4 regions of the Nonomuraea sp. IBHARD001 genome follow, and region 1 is predicted to be linked to each of the others. Evidence: riboswitches for the same ligand, from Rfam matches in the RefSeq annotation. Region 1 holds a riboswitch; each other region holds the start of a gene.
What was found. A riboswitch is a leader RNA that binds a small molecule or an ion and turns the genes downstream of it on or off. The one in region 1 is predicted to bind cyclic di-AMP.
Positions count from the first base shown of each region.

Region 2: another riboswitch for cyclic di-AMP. It lies ahead of ACTWNK_RS27420 (CHAP domain-containing protein); the one in region 1 lies ahead of ACTWNK_RS41380 (C40 family peptidase).
Region 3: another riboswitch for cyclic di-AMP. It lies ahead of ACTWNK_RS34190 (coiled-coil domain-containing protein); the one in region 1 lies ahead of ACTWNK_RS41380 (C40 family peptidase).
Region 4: another riboswitch for cyclic di-AMP. It lies ahead of ACTWNK_RS14255 (C40 family peptidase); the one in region 1 lies ahead of ACTWNK_RS41380 (C40 family peptidase).

Region 1 covers NZ_JBWBBW010000002.1:8,782,757-8,788,048, forward strand. Annotated here, with positions in the region: gene ACTWNK_RS41370 (RDD family protein) at 1-1,360, opposite strand, end outside; gene ACTWNK_RS41375 (amino-acid N-acetyltransferase) at 1,566-2,135, opposite strand; cyclic di-AMP (ydaO/yuaA leader) riboswitch at 2,456-2,604, shown strand; gene ACTWNK_RS41380 (C40 family peptidase) at 2,610-3,653, shown strand; gene ACTWNK_RS41385 (helix-turn-helix domain-containing protein) at 3,896-4,108, opposite strand; gene ACTWNK_RS41390 (winged helix-turn-helix transcriptional regulator) at 4,414-4,809, opposite strand; gene ACTWNK_RS41395 (NADP-dependent oxidoreductase) at 4,885-5,292, shown strand, end outside.
Region 2 covers NZ_JBWBBW010000002.1:5,565,029-5,570,320, forward strand. Annotated here, with positions in the region: gene ACTWNK_RS27410 (amidohydrolase) at 1-1,213, shown strand, start outside; gene ACTWNK_RS27415 (glycoside hydrolase family 25 protein) at 1,339-2,004, shown strand; cyclic di-AMP (ydaO/yuaA leader) riboswitch at 2,087-2,224, shown strand; gene ACTWNK_RS27420 (CHAP domain-containing protein) at 2,451-3,353, shown strand; gene ACTWNK_RS27425 (RNA polymerase-binding protein RbpA) at 3,701-4,045, opposite strand; gene secG (preprotein translocase subunit SecG) at 4,124-4,354, opposite strand; gene tpiA (triose-phosphate isomerase) at 4,456-5,238, opposite strand; gene ACTWNK_RS27440 (phosphoglycerate kinase) at 5,272-5,292, opposite strand, start outside.
Region 3 covers NZ_JBWBBW010000002.1:7,161,457-7,166,748, reverse strand. Annotated here, with positions in the region: gene ACTWNK_RS34205 (nucleotidyltransferase domain-containing protein) at 1-673, opposite strand, end outside; gene ACTWNK_RS34200 (hypothetical protein) at 799-1,194, shown strand; gene ACTWNK_RS34195 (SNIPE associated domain-containing protein) at 1,214-2,494, opposite strand; gene ACTWNK_RS34190 (coiled-coil domain-containing protein) at 2,576-3,556, opposite strand; cyclic di-AMP (ydaO/yuaA leader) riboswitch at 3,560-3,694, opposite strand; gene galT (galactose-1-phosphate uridylyltransferase) at 3,737-4,801, opposite strand; gene ACTWNK_RS34180 (DeoR/GlpR family DNA-binding transcription regulator) at 4,798-5,292, opposite strand, start outside.
Region 4 covers NZ_JBWBBW010000002.1:2,636,329-2,641,620, reverse strand. Annotated here, with positions in the region: gene ACTWNK_RS14265 (M48 family metallopeptidase) at 1-980, opposite strand, end outside; gene ACTWNK_RS14260 (hypothetical protein) at 1,000-1,830, opposite strand; gene ACTWNK_RS14255 (C40 family peptidase) at 1,938-2,459, opposite strand; cyclic di-AMP (ydaO/yuaA leader) riboswitch at 2,532-2,692, opposite strand; gene ACTWNK_RS14250 (hypothetical protein) at 3,106-3,345, shown strand; gene ACTWNK_RS14245 (DUF4352 domain-containing protein) at 4,111-4,827, shown strand; gene ACTWNK_RS14240 (SAM-dependent methyltransferase) at 4,859-5,292, opposite strand, start outside.

The sequences.
Region 1 (5,292 bases):
CGATCCCCATCACCATCTTGCCGACCGTCTGGCCCTTGGCCTTGGTCAGGAAGTACTCGTAACCGATGTAGAGCACGGTGATCACGAGCCCCGAGATGAAGCCGATCAGCTTCAGCCCGAACGGCACGTAGATCTCACCCGTGGTGACGTCGAATCCGCCACCCGTCGCGATGAAGATCCCCAGGATCAGGGCGAGGACGAAGTTGATGATCGCCCCGACCACGCCGACGATGATGCCGTCGATGATCCTGGCCACCAGGCGCTGCCACCACTCCGCGAGAGGCGCGGGCGCCCCCGGAGGCTGGACGCCCGTCACGTGGCCGTAGCCCTTGTTCCCCTCGTAGGCGGGCGCCTGGCCGTAGCCCTGCTGCTGGTGCCCGTACGCGGCCTGCTGGTCGTAGCCCTGCTGCCCTGAGGCCGCGTACGGCTGCGCCTGGGCGGCCTGGCCGTAGGCGTCCTGGCCGTAGCTCTGGCCGGAGGCCTGCTGGCCCGATGCGGGCTGCTGGCCGTAGCTGTACTGGCCGGAGGCGGGCTGCTGTCCGTAGGCCTGCTGCTGCCCCGAGGCCGGCTGCTGACCATAGGCCTGCTGGCCCGAGGCCGCCTGGCCGTAGGACTGCTGGCCCGAGGCGGGCTGCTGACCGTAGGACTGCTGCTGTCCGTAGCCCTGCTGGCCGTAGGCGGCCTGCTGGTCGTAGGACTGCTGGCCAGAGGCCGCCTGGCCGTAGCCGGGCTGCTGTGCGGCCTGCTGGCCGTACCCCTGCTGCTGACCGTAGGCCTGCTGGTCGTAGGAGGCTGGCTGCTGGCCGTAGCCGGGCTGTGCGGCCTGCTGGCCATAGCCCTGCTGCTGACCGTAAGCCTGCTGGTCGTAGCCCTGCTGGTCGTAGGACTGCTGGCCAGACGCCGCCTGGCCGTAGCCGGGCTGCTGTGCGGCCTGCTGGCCATAGCCCTGCTGCTGACCGTAGGCCTGCTGGTCGTACGACGCGGGCTGCTGGCCGTAGCCGGGCTGTGCGGCCTGCTGGCCGTACCCCTGCTGCTGACCGTAGGCCTGCTGGTCGTAGGAGGCTGGCTGCTGGCCGTAGCCGGGCTGCTGTGCGGCCTGCTGGTCGTAGCCCTGCTGCTGACCGTAGCCCTGCTGGTCGTAGGAGCCGGGCTGTGCGGCCTGCTGGCCGTAGCCCTGCTGCTGCTGACCGTAGGCCTGCTGCTGGCCGTAGCCGGGCTGTGCGGCCTGCTGGCCATAGCCCTGCTGCTGGCCGTACCCCTGCTGCTGACCGTAGCCCTGCTGGTCATAGGAGCCGGGCTGCTGGCCGTAGCCGGGCTGACCCTGGGAGCCGGTGTCTGTCCGGTAGCCCACGATCGTCACGTCTGGATCGGGCTCGCCCTGGGCGTGACCCGTGTACTGCTGTCCGTATTCAGGCGACCCCGATCGATGGGAACTGTGCTCTGGATCGTCCTGTGGATACGGCGGCTGTCCGGTGCTCACCGTGTCACCTCGCTTCGACTGCGCATGCGGCACATGTCAGGCAGCATGCTTGCTGTGCCCAACGTATCGACATAGGTATCAACAATCACCTTTCCGGCGAGTCAACACCTACGTCATTAGTTGGGAGATGGAGCAACATCCGGGTGTTCCCGAGCGTGTTCGGCTTCACGTGTTCAAGATCGAGAAACTCGGCGACGCCCTCGTCATAAGAGGCCAGAAGCTCGGCATAGACCTCCGGAGCCACTGGTGTGCCCTGGATGGGATGGAATCCGTGCCCGGCGAAGAAGTCCACCTCGAATGTCAGGCAGAACACACGCCGCAGCCCGAGATCCCGTGCGTGCCGAATGAGCGAGGCGACGATGCGATGACCGATGCCGAGCCCCCTGCACTCGGGGTCGACCGCGACCGTTCGAATCTCCGCCAGGTCCTCCCAGAGCACGTGAAGTGCTCCGCATCCCACCACGCGGCCCGCGCGCTCGGCCACCCAGAATTCCTGGACATCCTCGTAAAGCGTCACCGTCGCCTTCTCCAGCAGCCTTGGACCGGCGCCGGCATAGGTGTCGACCAGGCGTCGAATCCCTCGCACGTCGGGCGTGCGCGCACGCCGGACCACGATCTCCACGTCCGGGACAGCCAGTTCGACGACCTGCTCCATGACCGCTCAGCCTAGCGATCCCATTACGGTTCACACTTAACTCATGACCCGTCGGCCTCATGTGACTTTCAGTAAGTGATTAGTCACGTTACGAATTTCAGGATTCTGCCGGGCGCAGACCTGCATGGACCGCCTTGCCGTACCCCGAAAAGCCATGAAAGTGCTGCAAAAAGGACACCTTACGGCCTGCAGAACGTGATCTCCTCGTGTCCTTTCAGTTGTGAAAACTCAACAGACTTGGCAGTTCTGGTTGAGCACGAACCATCCGGTGCACTAGTGTCCAGCGACGATGTCACCCGTACGGTCTGCATCTGACCAGGCGGGAAGGCGCGCCTAATCCCCGCTCGCGGGGAGCCGGGGAACCATCGACGGCCGTGGCCGTCATCGGGGTGAGTCCGAGCCCGCGCTCGGTAGGGCTGCTCCGGCCCGAACCCGTCAGCTAACCCGGTAGGCGCCGATGAGAGGAGCTGGTTGGTGAAGCGGACGCGTGCCCGTGAAGGGAAGCAGGCGGGCAAACACGCCCGCCCTCCGGAACGCGTGTTCCACCCTCGTAGGTTCGCGATCGTCGGCGTGGCCGTGGCCGCTCTGGCCTTCTGCGCCCCGCTGGGCTCCGCCGCGGCCGACCCGGAGCCGACGCTCAAGGAGCTCTCGGCCAAGGTGGAGAAGCTGCACGAGCAGATCGGCGTGCTGAGCGAGGAGTTCAACGGCCAGCGCGAGCGCCTCAAGGACGCCAAGACCCGCTCGGAGAAGGCCAAGAAGGTGCTTTCCACCAGCGAGGCCGATCTGGCCGCCAAGCGGGAGAAGGCCACGCTGCTCGCCCAGAGCGCCTACATGTCGGGCGGCCTCACCGGCGCGCTCGCCTTCACCAACTCCGCCGACCCCGACGCCTTCCTCGACCGCGCCGCCACCACCTACGCCCTTGAGCAGCAGCAGGGCGAGGAGGTCCTGCAGGTCGCCAAGGCCATCGAGGACGCCGAGCGGGCCCGCGCCAGCGCCAAGACGCGCATCTCCGAGGTCCAGAAGATCGTCGACGACCTCGAAGGCAAGCGCGACAAGATCCGCAAGCTGGTCGGCCAGGTCGAGAGCGACCTGTTCAGCCGGGCGATGGGCGAGGCCGGCCGTCCCGGCACCAGGGCGGTCAGGGTCAACCTGCCGGTCATCGGCAGCGGCAAGGCGGCAGGCGCCGCACGCTGGGCGCTGACCCAGCAGCTCAAGCCCTACGTGTGGGGAGCCGAGGGCCCGAGCTCCTTCGACTGCTCCGGCCTGGTCATGGCCGCCTACGAGACGGTCGGGATCAGCCTGCCGCACTACACGGGCGACCAGTGGACCGCGGGCACGCACATCTCCAAGGAGGAGCTGCGGCCGGGCGACCTGGTGTTCTTCTACAACGACCTGCACCACGTCGGGATCTACATCGGCGGCGGCATGATGGTGCACGCCCCGCGCACCGGCGACGTCGTCCGCATCGCCAAGATCGACGGACGGCCCTGGGCCGGCGCGGTCCGCATCGCCGACTGAGGCTTGTCGCGCACGCGAGCCGGCTAAGGCCTTTTCGCGCACGCGAAGAGCGCGCACGGCACGGGTGAGCGGACACGGCAGTGCCCGCGCTCACGAAAGGGGCGGCCCCCGCCGGCTGCGGGGGTCGCCCTTTCGAGTCACGGTCCGCGTCCTTGTGGGACACGGGCGATCGAGGATGGAACCGGGGTGCGTCACACCGTCGCTGACCTGGGCCGAACCGTTTGGGAGCGGTCCAAAATCAGCTAGATCAAACGACGGCGAGCCGCCCAGGCGACCGCCTCAATGGCAGTCGCCACCCCAATTCGATCGCAGATGCCGCGCAAGCGGCGTCGTACCGTTCGTCCACTGATCTCCAGGCGCCGCCCAACACGGTCGACCGTCACGCCTTTGGCCAACTCCGCGAGCAGAGCCAGGTCGTCCGGGCCCAAAGCCACATCCACATCGGGATAAGCCATCGGGAGCCCTCCCCCCAACGACGGAACTCATCGACGTCTCGGCGCGAGCAATCTTGCTCGTCTCCGCGACGTTAAACGTATCGGCGAAAGGTCGTCAAGCGCCGCCATAAGGGCGGCACAACGAGCGCTATTGACGTGATCGCCACGGTGTGAAGTACTCACGCTATGACGGCGTACGCCATAACACAATGACGTCTTTGGGGGCTATCCCTGCCATTTTTCAGGGATTTGATCGGTTTGTCCCGGATTTCACTGACGATCCACCGAGCGGCCGCAAGCTGTTCCCCTGCGTCGCCCAGACGACCTCATACAGCGTCATACCGGACCCGCGCCGCCTCCACTTCCTCGATATGCACCTGTGACCAGGCCTTGATGGCCTCGACCAGCGGCAGGAGGGTACGGCCGAGCGGAGTGAGGTCGTAGTCGACACGGACCGGCACCGAGGCCGTGACCTCGCGTGTGAGCAGTCCGTCACGCTCCAGCGCGCGTAGCGTCTGGGTGAGCATCTTCTGACTTACTCCGGCGATGATCCTGGCCAGGTCGCTGTATCTCTTCGAACCGTCGGCGAGTGCGTTGAGCACCAACGTGACCCATTTGTCACTGAGCGTGTCGAGCAGTTTGCGAGAAGGACAGGTGTCGATATAGGCGTCGTAGGCGACTTTCGCGGCCTCACGGCGCTGGGCGGCGTTCATGGTCGCCATACGGTCCTCCGGGTGGGTTACGCACCTTCGGGTGCCTTCTTTCCGCTAGAGAGTAGCTCTCCTACGGTTCACGGCATGACGACAACGACACGAGCGCTCATCGCCAGGAACGGCGTCCTCGAGATCGGCCGCACACCGCTGCCCCGCCCGGCCGGCCGCCAGGTGCTCATCCGGGTCGAGGCGTCCGCCGTACAGCCGGTCGACCTCATCACCGCCTCCGGCGCCCTGCCCGGCTACGGGCTGAGCGACCCGTTGGAGGAGTACGCGCTGGGCTGGGACGTGGCGGGAGTGGTCGAGGCCGCGGGGCCCGGCAGTGCCTACGGGCCTGGCGACCGGGTGATCGGCCTGTCCACACGCCTCATGGCCGCGCTCAAAGGGCAGGCCGAGCGGGTGGTGCTCGACGACGACGCGGTGGCGCACGCGCCAGAGGGGGTGGACGCGGTGGCCGCCTCGACCCTGCCGCTCAACGCGCTGACCGCCTGG
Region 2 (5,292 bases), 3.2 Mb from region 1:
CCTCATCCAGCGCGACCACCACGCCGCCTGGGTCAACACCAGGGCGCTGGAGCTGGCCGGCATCACCCGCGACACGCCCGACCCCGCCGACGGCCGCATCGAGCGCGACGCCGACGGCTCGCCCTCCGGCGTGCTGCACGAGGGCGCGATGGACCTGGTCGGCCTGCTGACCCCGCGCCCGAGCGCCGCCGACCTGGACGCCGCCCTGCTCGACGCCCAGGCCCATCTGTTCTCGCTGGGCATCACCGGCTGGCAGGACGCCATCGTCGGCTCCTACGCCGGCTCCGACGACCAGCTGCCCACCTATCTGTCGGCGGCGGCCTCAGGGCGGCTCAGGGCCCGCGTGGTCGGCGCCCTGTGGTGGGACCGCACCCGCGGCGCCGAGCAGATCGAGGACCTGCTGGCCAGGCGGGCGTCGGCCGAAGGGCTCGACCGCTTCAGCGCCGGTTCGGTGAAGATCATGCAGGACGGCATCGCGGAGAACTTCACCGCGGCCGTCATCGAGCCCTACTGCCGCTGCGGCGGCACCGGCCTGTCCTACATCCAGCCGTCGCTGCTCAACGGCTACGTCGCCGAGCTCGACCGGCACGGCTTCCAGGTGCACTTCCACGCGATCGGCGAACGCGCCGTGCGCGAGGCGCTCGACTCCCTGGAAGGCACCTCGCCGGACAACAGGCACCACATCGCGCATCTGCAGATCGTCGAGCCGAGCGACGTGCCGCGTTTCGCCGCGCTCGGCGTCACGGCCAACCTGCAGCCGCTGTGGGCCACCCACCACGCCCAGATGGACGAGCTGACCATCCCGTTCCTCGGCGAGGAGCGCTCGGCCTGGCAGTACCCTTTCGCCGATCTGCTCGCCCGCGGCACCAGGTTCTGCGCGGGCAGCGACTGGCCGGTGTCCAACGCCGATCCGATCCAGGGCATGCACGTCGCGGTCAACCGCACCGAGCCCGGCTCGTCGGTCCACGTGTCCTACCCCACCGCGCTGCAGCCGTTCCTGCCCGGCCAGGCGCTGTCACTGGCCACGGCGCTCAACGCGTACACGGCGGGGTCGGCGTGGATCAACCGTTCGCCCGCCGGGGTCATCGAGGCCGGGCGGCCCGCCGACCTGGTCGTCCTCGACCGCGACCTGTTCGCCCTGCCCGCCGCCGAGATATGGACGGCCAAGGCGAGGGCGACCTTCGTGGACGGCGACCTCGTCCACGGCGGATGAGCTCACCCGTACGGCGGGGCCCGGCATCGATCGGTTGACACCGGGCCCCGCCGATTGGGTGACGCGCAGCGGACCCGCGCCCCGGATGGTGGAAGGAACACCCATCACGACCAGGGAGTTCCTCCATGAGAGTCCGCACCGTCCCGGCGCTCGCCCTCGCGGCGCTGACCGCCTCGCTCGCCTTCGCCGCACCCGGCCACACCGACACCCTCGTGTACGGCGAGGACGTCTCGCGCTGGGCCGCCGACCACGACTGGGCGGCGAGCAAGGCGGAGTTCGGCATCGCCAAGGCCACCGAAGGCACCGGGCGCACCGACCCGTCCTTCACCTCGCACTGGAAGGCCATGGCGGCCAAGGGCATCGTCAGGGGTGCCTACCACTACGGCCATCCGGGCAACGACCCCGTCGCCGAGGCCGACCACTTCCTGACGGTCGTCGGCTCGCGCGGCCTGGCCGAAGGCGACCTGCTCGCCCTCGACCTGGAGACCACCGACGGCCGTTCGCGCGAGCAGGTCACCACCTGGGCCAAGCGCTGGCTGGCCCGTGTCGAGGCCAGGACCGGTGTCAAGCCGCTCTTCTACAGCAGCTGGTCCTTCGCCGACACCCACGGCGACGGCCTGTCCGGCTACCCGCTCTGGGTGGCGCACTACTCACGCGCCAAGGGCACGGTCACCCCGCCCGCCGACTGGAAGCAGTGGGTCATCCACCAGTACTCCGACGACCCGCCCACCGACGCCAACGTCTCGCGCCTCACGGTCGAGCAGCTGCGTGAGCTGGGATATCAGGGCTAGGGCTTACCCGGACTTTATTTACCCTTTCCCGATTGCCACCGACTCGTTACCAACACTAGAGTCCCCCGTTATCGGCCGATGACCGGCCGAACCGCCGAGTCCCCGTCATGGGGAGCCGGGGACCCACATCGTTCCCGGGGTGAATCCGCTGCAGGTCAGCGGTAGGGCACTCCTACGCCCGAACCCGTCAGCTAACCCGGTAGGCGGCATAGGAGAAGGAGCACACGTGCGCTTCCACCTCGTCATGCCTCGAACCTGGCCAAGACACGTCATCCCCGACGGACCCCACGGTCCGTCCGCGCCTGCCACCGCGTAGCCGCCGCACGCCGGGCCCCTTTCCCCGGGCCCCGTGTCCCCCATGTGCGCGCCGATGGGCGCCACACCTGTGACGACCGCACCCTTCCCCGCGGATCGTCTCCGACGTGTCCCCAACCCCCATTCCAGGTATGAACACTGAAGACATCCAGAAAATGATCAAGGTCCTCGACACCCAGGTGGGATATGTCGAGAAGGCCGGCGGCTACACCAAGTTCGGCGACTGGTACGCCAAGAACGTCGACGACAGCTACGACTTCTCCGACGCCGCCTGGTGCGACATGTTCCTCGCATGGGGCGCCAAGCAGACCGGCCTGGAGGAGGCGTACGGCCAGTTCGCCTACACCCCCGCCCATGCGGCCTGGTTCAAGAAGCAGGACGCCTGGGGCAAGGAGCCCGAACCCGGCGCACTGGTCTTCTACGACTGGTCGGGCGGCAAGTCCCTCAGCGGCATCGACCACGTCGGCATCGTCACCAAGGTCGAGGGCAAACGCATCAAGACCATCGAGGGCAATGTCGACGCCCGCTTCGCCAAACGAAAGGAGCGCGACCAGAGCAAGGTCGTCGGCTACGGCTACCCCGACCGCACCGAGGGCGGCAAGGCCCTCCGCGAGGCGGCGCCCCCCACCGGCGACACCTCCGGGTCCTCTCCCGCGCCCACTACCGAGGCCTCCGCGCCTGCTACGACCGCTTCCCCTGCGCCTGCTGCCGAGGCCTCAGGGGCTTCCCCCGCCCCCACTAGCGAGGCCTCCCCCGGGCATGCTCCGACCGCTTCCCCTGCGGGGCGCGACTCGGCGTCGGCCGTGCTTGCGCCCGGAGGTGGGAGTACTCCGCCCTCGGGGGGCGAGGGCATCGCCCTGACCGCGATGGCCCAGAACCTCAGTCCCGTGACCGATCTGGGCTCGGCGGGCGCCATCGCCCCCGTGCTGCTGACCGTCGCCCTGCTGGCGCTCGGCCGCCGGGGCGTCACCAGGGCGGTCAGGTCCCTGCGTCCGGCTCCCCGTGGTCGCCATCACCGGGTGGCCCTGGCCTGACCGACGTGTCCGTCACCCCCGTGCGCGTGTCGTACGGGGGTGTGCGGGCTGTCCGAGGGTGTGCGGGTCGCACGAGGGGGTGCGGGTCGCACGGAGGTGTGCGGGTGGCTCCCGGTCGCCTCGCCCTGCCCGGGAGGCTCGGGCCTCACACTGCGGCGCCGCGTATCGGTGGATGGCCGCGCTCCCGGGTACCGCCCCCCTGCGGGCGGTTGCCCGCGTCGGGCGGTGGTGCTGGGGGTGGCTTGCCGTAACAGGTGGGCGTGGGTTGGGGTGGGCGTGCGAAGGCCCCCGCAGGATGTCCTGCGGGGGCCTTCGCATATGCGCTCAGAAAGACAGCGCTCCCACGGTCACCAGGGCGACTTGTTGTTGCGCAGGCGCTCCAGGGCTTCCTCCAGGATGGCCTTGCCGTCCTTGTCGCTGCGACGCTCCTTCACATAGGCGAGGTGCGTCTTGTACGGCTCGTTGCGGGGAGGGGCCGGGGGGGCCGCCTCGTCCTGGCCTGCGGGGAGACCGCAGCGGGGGCAGTCCCACAGCTCGGGGACGGCCGCGTCGCTGGCGAAGCTGGGCCTGGTCTCGTGCATGTTCGCGCACCAGAACGAGACCCGCACTCGCGGGGCCGCCTCGCCGCGCTCTGCCTCACCCATCGGCCCGGCGCCGACTCGGCTGCCACGGATCGCGTTGCCACTACCCACGGATGAACTCCTCGCTCGATCGCCCCGCGGGGACACGGGGGAGAATCACTGTCACGCTGTGTACGTCGTTACCGGGGGTCAGGGCTTGAGCAGGAGACCCAGGGCGATGATGCACACGAACCATACGACACCAGTGATGATGGTCAGGCGGTCGAGGTTACGCTCGACGACCGAGGAACCGCCGAAGTTCGACGAGAAGCCGCCGCCGAACATGTCGGACAGCCCGCCGCCCTTGCCCTTGTGGAGCAGCACAAGCAGGATCATGAGACAGCTCGCCAGAATGAGGGCGGCGGAGATTCCGATAATCACGGGTGACCTGATTCCTCTGATACGAAGTACAGTCGCGACGATTCAAACTTGCTTCTAGAGGGTACGACGTGATGTCAAGTCGTACCCCCCGAACGCCTCAGTCAGCTGGACAATTCGCCAAAACGGCAGATCTTAACGTACTCCGCCGCGTCGAGTGCGGCACCCCCGACCAGGGCGCCGTCGACGTCGGGCTGAGCCATGATCCCGGCGATGTTATCCGACTTGACCGAGCCACCGTAAAGGATACGGACCGCGTCCGCCACCTCCGCGTCATACAGATCGGCGAGTCGCGCCCGAAGAGCGCCGCACACCTCCTGCGCGTCGTCGGGCGTGGCGACCTCGCCGGTGCCGATCGCCCACACGGGCTCGTAGGCGACGACGATCTTCTTGGCCTGCTCGGCGGTCACCTTGTTCAGGGCGCCGTCGAGCTGCGAGAGGCTGTGCGCGACCTGCCCACCCGCCTGGCGCACGGCCAGGCCTTCGCCCACGCACAGGATCGGCGTGATCGAGTGCCGGTAGGCCGCCTGCACCTTGGCGTTGACCAGGGCGTCGTCCTCGCGGTGGTACTGCCGCCGCTCGGAGTGGCCGATCGTCACGTAGGTGCAGCCCAGCTTGGCCAGCATCACGCCGGAGATCTCGCCGGTGTAGGCGCCGCCGTCGTGCGGCGACAGGTCCTGCGCGCCGTACACGATGCGCAGCTTGTCGCCGTCGACCAGGGTCTGCACACTGCGCAGATCCGTGAACGGCGGGAGCACGGCCACCTCGGCCTTGTCGAAGTCCTTGTCCGACAGGGCGAAGGCCAGCTTCTGGACGAGTGCGATGGCCTCCAGGTGGTTGAGGTTCATCTTCCAGTTGCCGGCGAAGAGCGGCTTTCGCGTGGTCATCGCCCGCTCACCTGCACCCGATTTGCCTGCACGCTATGCCTCCAGGGCCGCGAG
Region 3 (5,292 bases), 1.6 Mb from region 1:
CGGGTGTCGTGGGCTCGGCGTGGCCGTACCTTCGGCGTCTGATGTCGTCCAGGACCTCCTGCGGCGCGCCCAGGTCGGCGGCCACGTCCAGCGCCTCCCGCTTGGAGATCAGGCGGCCGTGGCGCAGGGTGACGTCGGCCCTGGCCACGGTGAGCACGCCGAGGTCCACCCAGACGTCCTGCAGCCAGTTGGCGGTCTTGGCGGTCGCGGGCAGCCAGAACGTCCGCAGTTCGGTCCGGACGAAGTCCGCCAGGTCGGCGTCGGGCACCTCGGGCAGCAGGCCACCGGGCGCGCGGCCGTACAGGGTCAGGCCGCCGAGGTGAAGTTCGCGTCTGGTCACGGCGGTGACCTGGCGGTGCATCACCTCGCGGTGCGCCCAGGTCAGATGCCGCACCCGCGCGTCGGCCAGTTCGCCCGCGACCAGGTAGGAGCAGTGCAGTCTCGCGGCGAGCGGGTCGGCGGCGTCCAGCTTCTCGTGCAGGGCGCGCAGCCTGCCGCTCTCCTCGTCGCCGGGCGCGCTCGCCAGCACCGCGAGCAGGTCGAGGTCGCTGCGGCCCTCCTGGTAGTCGCCGAGCGCCAGCGACCCGTGCGCCCACACCGCGACGGGGGGCACGGCCTCGGTGAGGGCGTCGACGAACGTGCGCAGCAGCCGGGTGGTGTCGTGATCGCTCATGGAGCTCCTCTGCAGGTGGATGTCAGGGGCGGTGAAAGCGGTCTGCAGGCAGCCGCCTGTTCCATGGTGGTGCACGGCACATCGTTCCGGACCGCTCGTTTCACACGATCGCACAGGAGATCCCGATGAACCGCACTCTGCGTACCCTGGCCGCCGCCACCGCCACCGCCGCTCTCCTGGCCGTCGGCGCTCCCGCGCTCGGCTCCGCGGCCCACGCCTCGGCCGGGCCCAGCTTCCTGTTCAACTACACCTTCAACGGGCACCTCAAGGTCGCCGGAGGCAACTTCACCGTCGATCGGCGCGTGTTCGTCGCGGTCAAGTTCAACTCGGGACGCACGGTGTTCTCCAAGTGGGTCGTCGCCAGGACGCACTCCATCACGCCAGGCGGAGCCGTGTACGTCGAGACGACCGTCGCGGCCCCGTGCGCCGGCGGCAAGAACGGCTACGCCCGCGCCTACGACGAGGCCACCGCCACCTGGTCGCCCAGGCTTCCCGTGGAGATCTGCCAGCGCATCGACTGACCCGCGAGCAGGTCCGGCGTCAGGGCGCATGCCGGGACTGGTGCCACTCCAACGCCTCCGGGGTGTCGCGGTACTCCAGGAGGTGGTGGCCGGAGATCCGCTCCAGCACCACCTTGACCTCGGCGGGCGTGATGTGGAAGAACTCCCTGCGCGGGTTGACCCGGTTGACCCGCCGGCTGCTCAGCTCGCTGTGCAATCGGCTCTCCAGGCCGACCGCGTCGTCGCTGAAGATCAGGGCATGGGTGTCGAACGTGAAGGGTACCGAGGCGTCGCCCAGTTCGCGCACCCTGTCCTGGGGTTCGAGCCTGCGGGTCATGCCGATCTTGACGATGTCCGGGCCGAACGCGCCGATGTTGGAGATCACGTACACATATCCGGCCCGCACATTGGCCTCGCGGGCCTCGACGTCGCCGACGGCCGCGCCGATCTCCTCCAGCTTGGCCCTGAGCTCCCCGGCTCCCCGCTCGTCGCCTCCGGCCAGCAGTTTGGCCAGCGCCGCTCGGTAGTGCGCCTCCTCCTTGCGCAGTCTGGCCTTCTCGCGCTCGAACTCCTTGCGGGCGGACTCCTCCTCGCGCTGGCGCTCGCGCTGCGCTCTGGAGCGTTCCTTCTCCTCCTCCTGCCTGGCCAGGTGGTCGGCCGTCAGCTCCAGCTCGTACAGGCGCAGGCGGTGGTACTCGCCGCTGACGTGGATGCTCATCGTCCGGCCGAGCTTGACGATCGTCTCGACGGCCTTCTCCAGCCGGTCGACCGACGACTGCAGCTTGTACGGGCGCATCGTGCGCACGCAGTTGTCGGCCTCGGCGTTGTAGGCGCGCAGCATCAGCCTGGAGAAGTCGCGCACCATCCTGCGCCCTTCGGCGAGCGATCCGTTGATCTGCCAGTTCGTGGCGCCGATCACGGCGGTGCCGTCCTTGGCCAGGGCCTTGATCCGGTTTCTGACCTGGGCGAGCCTGTCCCTGTAGGCGACGGCGTCGCTCAGCGGGTGGCGGTACTCGTACAGACCGGCCTCCTGCAGCAGCACGGTCTCCTCGGTGTGGATGATCTGCTGCTCGATCTCGCGCAGGCGTAGTGCGGCGTCGGCGACGGCGGCCTGCAGGCCGATGTGCTCCTGGCGCAGGGCCTGCGTCATCGCGGCCAGCCCGTCGCGCTCGGTCGCCGGGACGGCGGGCTGGACCGCGACCCAGAAGACCCAGCCGTCGGGCGCGGGCGGCCACGCGGGGCTCGGCCGCCACCCGGCAGGAGGACGCCAGCCCGCCGGGGGCTCGGGCCAGCCCGGCGGCGAATGAAAGCGGTACTCCACCGGCGCATCCTCCTCGTCACACGTGTCACAGAAGAGGACTGCCGTCACGGCCCGTCGGTTTACCGGTCGCGGCCCCGCGTCCTAGTACATCGAGATGTGCGGATGGTCGTAGTGGTTGGCCGTGATGCCGCCTCGGTTGGACATCGTGCGCCATCCCGAGCCCATGTTGATGCGCTGCCGCCAGATGACGTACTTCACGCCGAGCCGGTCCTTGTTCTTGATCGCCCAGGCCGAGATCCTGTCGCCCAGCGCCTGGTTGGCCGCGGAGGGCATCGAACCGCCCTGGCTCATCATGAAGTCGCACGCCCGGCCCAGCGGATGCTCGCCGCTGTCGTCGACGCGGTAGCAGCCCACCTGGTACGGCAGGTCGAAGTTCTTGCGGATGAGGTCGCGCATCAGGCGCATGCGAGGCGTGATGTTGTCGGCGCCGCTCGGCAGCTCGGGGGCCCAGCTGCCGTCGGAGCGGCGGCCGGTGCCGTAGGGCACGAGCCTGTCGAGGTTCTTCTGGATCTCGTCGATGAGGTCCTGTGCCTCCTCGCGCTGGCCCTCGACCTCGGCCGCGTCCTTGCGGATCTGGCCGGTGACGACCTGGGCGGCGTCGGCGGCCTGCTTGCGTTCGTCGCGTGCGGTGCTGAAGGAGGTGAGCACCGCCTCCTGCTGGCCGACGAGCTGCTCAAGGATGGCCGCGCCGCCCAGATTGCCGCCGAACGGCAGGCGCATGCCGCCGGTCGTGGCCTGGTAGCGCAGCTCGACGATCTCGCTGACCTGCTCCTGCGCGGTGACCAGCGCCTGCTCGGCGGCGGCCAGGCGCTTGTTCGCCTTCTTCTCCGACTCCTGCGCCTTGGCCAGTTGCACGCGCTTGGCGTTGTAGGCCTCGATCAGGCGGTCGACCTTCTTATTCTGCTTGGCCAGGTCGGCGCGGAGCTGCTTCTCCTTGGGCTTGGGCGCGGCTCCTGCGGTGGCGGGGGCGCAGACCAGGGCTGCCGCGCTCAGAACGCAGAGCGCCGTGCTGATGAAGCGTGGTGCCGTGCGGCGACGCGACGTGGGGGACGGGGCCGCCACGCACTCTCCTCTCCTCATGCCGACCGGGTTAGCTGACGGGTTCGGGCGGGAGGAGCCCTACCACCGAAGTGGATTCACCCCGAGGGAGTGGGTCCCCGGCTTCCGGGCAACACGCCCGGAACTAGGCGAGATGGATATTAGTGGTAAATGCAGCACCATGCGACTCTCCGCTGAGATCAATCAGTGATCTACCTGTGACCGCAGCCGCCGGGCCGCCTCCTCGGGCAGAACATCGTTGACGAAGGCGCCCATCGCCGACTCCGACCCGGCCAGATACTTCAACTTGCCCGGCGCCCGCCGGATGGAGAACAGCTCCAGATGCAGGTAGGCCAGCTCCCGACCCTCCCGGACCGGCGCCTGGTGCCAGGCCGACACATACGGCATGACCACCCCGAACAGTCCGTCCAGCCGCCGCAGCACATCGGTATAGAGCGGCCCGAACGCCCGCATCTCCGCCTCCGACAACGCCGCCAGATCGGGCACCTGCCGATGCGGATACAGATGCACCTCGTACGGCCAGCGCGCGGCGGCGGGCACGAACGCGGTCCAGTGCTCGTTGGCCGCGACGACGCGCTCGCCGAACGCCCGCTCGGCCGCGAGCACCTCGGCGAACAGCCCCGGCCTGCGCGCGGCGGCCCGCAGATGCAGACGGGTGCGCGGCGTGACATACGGATAGGCGTAGATCTGGCCGTGCGGATGGGCCAGGGTGATGCCGATCTCCTCGCCCCTGTTCTCGAAGCAGAACACCTGCTCGACGCCGGGCATCGCCGACAGCTCCGCCGTGCGGTCGGCCCAGGCGTGCATGACCAGCTCCACCTGCTCGGGCGCCAGCCGGGAGAAGGAGGAGGCGTGCTCGGAGGTGAAGCAGACCACCTCGCAGCGCCCGAGCCCCGGCCGTACCTCGCTCAGCCCGCCCGCCTCGCCGTGCGCGCCCGGGAGGGGGCCGAAGGAGGGGAAGCGGTTCTCGAAGACGACCACGTCGTAGGAGCCGGCCGGGATCTCCGACAGCCGGCCCGGCGCCGACGGGCACAGCGGGCACTCGTCGGCGGGCGGCAGGAACGTCCTGCTCTGCCGATGCCCGGCCATGGCCACCCACTCGCCGGTCAGCGGGTCCAGGCGCAGCTCGGAGGCGGGCGGGCGCGGCGGCAGCTCCCGCAGGTCGCGGGCGTCGCGCACGGCGGAGTCCGAGTGGTCGAAGTAGAACAGCTCCCTGCCGTCGGCCAGGTGGGTAAGCGTGCGCTTCACGAGGGGTCCTCCGCGATGATCAGACGGTCGCCGAACTCGGCCCTGGCCTCTTCCTGCAAGGCGGCGTCGCTGACCACCACGTCGGCGGCGTCCAGGCCGGTGATGGTGCTGATGCCGACCATGCCCCACTTGGTGTGGTCGACCGGCACCACCAGCCGGTGCGCGGAGGCGACGAGCGCACGGTCGGTCTCGGCCTCCAGCAGGTTGGGCGTGGTGAACCCGGCCCTCGGGCTCATGCCGTGCACGCCGAGGAACAGCGTGTCGACGTGCAGGTCGCGGATGGCGGTGACCGCGACGGGTCCGACGAGCGCGTCGGAGGGCGTGCGCACCCCGCCGGTCAGCACGACCGTGCGGTCGGCGCGCGGATGGCGGTGGAAGACCTCGGCGACCGGGATCGAGTTGGTGACGACGGTCAGCTCGGGCACGTCGGTCAGGTGATGGGCCAGCGCCCACGTGGTCGTGCCCGCGGACAGGGCGACCGAGGTGCCCGG
Region 4 (5,292 bases), 6.1 Mb from region 1:
CCGACGCCGGTGCGCCGTCGCAGCGCGGGAATCAGCAGGAAGAGCAGGACCGCGGCGAACGCACCGCCCATCGCGCCGATCAGCGTGCCGTGCAGGACGTCGTCGGTGGCCGCGTGGCCGAGTTCGTGCGCCACGACCAGCTCGACCTCGTCGGCCGGGGCCTTGAGCAGGGTGTCGTAGACGACGATCCTGCGGGTGGCGCCGAAGCCGGACACATAGGCGTTGAGCGCGGTCGTGCGGCGTGAGGCGTCGGCGACGAGCACGTCCTCGACGGGCACGCCGTCGCGCTCGGCCATGGCCAGCAGGTCGGTGCGCAGCTGTCCGGCGGGCATCGGTGTGAAGTCGTTGAACAGCGGCTCGAACACCACCGGGTACACGAACGAGCCGACGAGGGTCAGCGCCGCCGCGCCCAGCGCCGCCGGGATCCACCAGCGCCGCACCTTTCTGGCCAGGGCGACGACCACGACGGCCATCAGCGCCAGCAGCCCCGCCCTGACGAGCAGGCTCTTGATCCGGTCGCCGCTCCAGCTCGCCCACGTCTGCGTGGACAGGCCGAACTCGCGCAGCTGGCTTTCGTACCACATGCCCAGCGGCCAGCGCAGGACCTCCACCAGCACGGTCAGCGCCAGCACGCCGACGATCACCCTGAGCCACCAGGGGCCGCGCGCAAGCCCCGCGACCTTCGCGCCGAGCGGCGTGGCCACCAGCAGTCCGGCGAACAGCACGGTCAGCCCGAGCGACAGATAGGCGGGCGCGCTCACGGCCGCGTCGAAGGCCTGGGACCTGGCGATCTGCGCGGCGGTGAAGTCACGGGCCGGGTCCGGCGCGACATACGGCGCGTCGGCGGGCAACGCACGCCAGGGCGTCGTGAACGCCACCACCCCCACGATCACCGCCCCGAGCCCCCCCAGCGCGACCCCGGCCGCCCGCCGCCCACCACCGAGCCGCCGCGCCCCGTCCGCGCCCTGCTCCTCGCTCACTCGGATCCCCCCAAAGGCCTCACGCCGCCAGTGCCTCGCGCATGTGGTCCAGCCACAGCGCGGTCAGCCCCTCCGGGTCGAGCCCGGCCGCCGACAACGCCCGATCGAGCCCATGCCGCTGGACATCACGGTAGAGCCTCACCAGCCCGCGTACGCCGAACCGCTCCGCGTAGGCGCGGCACGCCAGCCACGCCTCCTGGTAGGCCTGGGCCCGCCGTACGGCTCCGGCGCCGAAGTCGGCGTCGCGCGGGAGCGCGTCCGGCCATCGGCCCGCGGCGGTCTCGGCAGCCAGTTCGGCGGCGGCGAGCGCGACGGCCAGGCCCGAGCCCCGGTAGGCGACGTAGTCGGCGAACCCCTCGCGCAGCCACACCGGCACCCCGGCCGTGCCCGCCGCCACGTGGGTGAGCTCGTGGGCCAGGACGACGTCGCGCCCCACGCCGTTCAGCCGCCCGAACCCGCCGGGCACCACGACCACACGGCCGCGGTCGGCCACGGCCGCGAGTCCGGCGAGCGCGCCGGGCGTGCTGCCGATCACCTCGGCGGCCTCGTCGTCGCCGCCCGGCACGACCACGAGGGCCTCACCCGACCGCTCCCCCAGAACGCCCGCCACGGCCTTCCTGGCCACCGCAGCCCGGCGTGCGATGTCGGCGAGCAGGGCGGGATCGGCTCCATGGCCCACGACCAGCGCGCGCTCGCCCCTGACCACGTGCGCGCCGTCCGGCCACAGGGTGCGCAGCTCCTCCACCATGACCGCGCCGCCCGTTGCGGCCCGGCCGGGCCCGGCGGCCAGCAGCAGGCCCGCCGCCAGTGCGGCGAGCGCGGCTCGGCGGCGAACGGGCGGCGGCTGCATGGCATCCGACCCTAACCCGGACATGCGAAAGCCCCGTCCCAGGGGGATGGACGGGGCTTTCGCGAGGAATCACCCAGAGGCGGGTGGATTCTCAGAGGGATGATCGGCTAGATGCCGGGACGGACCGCGCCCGCGAACGACGACTTGCGGTAGCCGTTCAGCTTCTCGATCCGGACGGTCTTGCCGGTGCTCGGGGCGTGCACCATCTTGCCGTTGCCGATGTACATGCCGACGTGCCCGCGGCCTCGGAAGAACATCAGGTCGCCGGGCTGGAGGTTGGCCCAGGAGACCTTCTTCTTGATCTGCGAGTACTGGCTGTGCGTGACGCGCGGGATGGTGACCCCCGCCTTGCGCCAGGCGAACTGGACCAGGCCCGAGCAGTCGAAGGATCCGGGTCCGGTGGCGCCCCACCGGTACGGGTCCCCGATCTGCTTCTTGGCCACGGTGACCGCCCGAGCGGCCTTGGCCCTCTGCTTGGCGGCCTTGCTCGTGGTGCTCGCCGTGGTGACCTTGGCCGTGGTGCTCGCCTTGGTCATCGTGGCGCTGACCGCCGTTGTCGTCGTCGCCGCCTGCGCCGCGGTGCCCTGCAGGGCGATCGACCCGGCCGAGACGCTCAGGGTGAGCGCCATGGTGCCGAGGCCTGCGCGGGTGAGCTTGGACAGACGAGGATGGAGCTGGGAGGTGGACAGGGTTTGTCTCCTTGGGGCTTCCACGAATGCCTACCGGGTTAGCTGACGGATTCGGGCGTGGAAGTCGCCCTACGGCGCGTAATGCGCTGATTCACCCCTGATCCCATGGGGATGGGATCGATTGGTTCCCCGGCTCCGTGCGCCTGGCTGCACGGATTCGGCGGGCCACCGCCCCCACCTGTTGGGGTGGGGCATGGATGCCACGAGCGGCGATGACCTGCGGAGTTTCGCTGCGACGTCATGGCTTTGAGCGCCGCGGTGCCAGAAGGTACCTCGCCTCCCAGGACCCGGCAAAGCCAAAGTCAAGTGTAAAGATCCAATAAAGGCGTGTGTTAAGAACGGAACCCCTGATTAATGAGGGGTTCCCGGAAGGTAATGTGACACTGGTCACATTCCGCAGCTCAGGCGCTTAGTCATGTCGCATACATCACATTTATCGGCCGAAATTCTTTACCTTTGTCAGCCGTGATCTAGACCGTTCCAGTGCGAAATACGGCATTCCGGTTGATCTACTGGCCGGTCGCCTGTAGGACTCCGGGCACAGGGCCGAGACCGGGCGGGCCCCCTGGGGCGGCGAAGGCCTGCGGTGCGACGGTGGCGTGGTGCGGTGCTGACCCTGGCCGGGGCCGCGGGCCTGGTCGCGGGCGGTGTGGCGACCGATCAGGCGCTCGGCGCGGGCGGCCTGAGCTGGCACTGGACCTACCTGGCCTTCGGCTTCCTCACCCTGGCCGCCGCCTTCGCCACCCACGCCAGGAGCCGGTATCGGCCGACGGCGTGCGCCGGGGCCGCGGCTGGACCTACAGACGCCAGGTACGCGCGTCGGTGACCGACATGGAGACCGTCGGCGTCGTCACCCGGGCCGAGTAGGCCGAAGGGCCGTCCGTCGCCTCTGGCCTACCTTGGTCGGGTTGAACCTGATCCTCGATCGACGGATGGCGCCTGCCCCATGGCCAGCCTCCCCCCGCCGCCCGAGACGACCTCGACAGGTGCGTCACGGAGCCCGCCAACCTCGCCCGGTTCTTCAAGCGCCTGGAAGACCAGGCGGCGTCGGATCTTGCCAACCTCCCGCTCATCGAGGAGCTTCAGGCCGAGCCTCGCGACTGCAGGTTGCGCGCCTAACCCCGAGCCGCCGACGAAGGGCGGCGAGATCACCCGCATCCTCGGCGTCACCAAGCCGAACATGCACGAGCTCATGCGCAAGGGACGACCCGCTCACCACACGCCGGGCCCAAGCCCGGCGTAGTGCTACTGCGAGCGGCGTCAAGCACGCCCGGCAGCAGCCCAGGTAGAACGCAGGCCTGCCGCAGGGTGTGCAAACCTCATCCGTTGGGAGAGGAATCTCTACCAGATTGTTTGGGGTGGAACGGGACACAGCCTGTCACGGGTTACGTTCCTGACACGCGATAGCAGGAGTCATCGGCGGGGGCACCTGCCGCCGCACGGTCAGGCGACCAGCGCGATCCCCAGCGTTTCCCTGGTCGTGCGGCTCGCACCCCCTAGCCTCAGGGCATCTTGCGCTCGCAGTACACCAGGAGACGTTCGGGGCGTCCTCCTGCGCCAGCCTCGTCGTCCGCCTTTCCCCGGAGTCCCCATGACCTACCCGTACGGCCACGACCCGCAGCAGCCCCAGCAGCCGTACGGCTACCAGCAGCCCTACGGCTATCAGCCACCGCCTCCCAAGCGGGGCAAGGGAGCCCTTTTCTGGCTACTCATCGTTGGCCTACCCCTCGTCCTCCTTGGAAGCTGCACAGCGGTCATCGTCGCGGTCGCCGCGACGCCGACGCCCAGCAGAACCATGCAGACCGAGGCGGACGCCGAACCTGCGCCACAGGAAGCCGCCGAACAGGAGGACGCCCCCACCGAGGAACAGGAGACCGCACCGAACGAGGAGCCACAACCAGCCTCGAAGGTCGCCGGCCTCGGCGCCAAGGTGCGCGACGGCAAGTTCGAGTTCACCGTAACCAAGGTGGCCGAGGCACAGTCCCTGGGCGATGGCTTCATGGCCCAGAAGGCGGATGGCAAGTTCGTCCTTGTCACGCTCACCGTGGCCAACATCGGGGACAGGGCGCAGCACTTCTTCGCGGACTCACAGAAGCTGTTTGACGGTCAGGGCAGGGAGTACTCGGCGAGCACGGCCGCAGCCCTGGCTATCCGCAGTGAGACTCTCATGAAGGAGCTGAACCCCGGCTTGCGAGCGCAAGCCGTGGTCGTCTTCGATGTCCCCAGGGACATGAAGCCGGTCTCCATCGAACTGCACGACTCGATGTTCTCCGGTGGCGTGCGCGTCGACCTCCTCGGGGCGCGATAGTCCTGGCCCAGCGCTTGCGGCGTGTGTACCGTCACGGCCCCGGCTCTGAGATGCTCGGCGCGAAATAGTCGCCGAGCATCTCTGTCGTCCATCGCGCCTCGTGGATCTCGCCCCGAGGGCCGAACGCGACGAACCACGGCTTGATTTCGAGAACAGGTGTGCCATCGACGGCGTCCAGCTCTTCGACGTGCAGGTCCAGGCCGTCCACCTCGATGAGGCGGCACCGGGAGACGCCGAGCCAGTTGAGGCGGCGCATGTTCCGGTGACCAAAGATGCCGACCTCGGGCCAGTCGGGGTTGTCGCGCGGGCGGCGGGCGCCGAGGTTGAGGTCGGTGGGGTCGGTGAGGTGGAAGCGGAAGACGACCTCCAGGTGGGAGAAGTCCTGCAAGCCCTTGGTCGCCTCAGGAGTGAAGCGTTCGGAGTCGAGGCGGATGATGGCGCGCGTGCCGCCCCAGTAGTCATCGG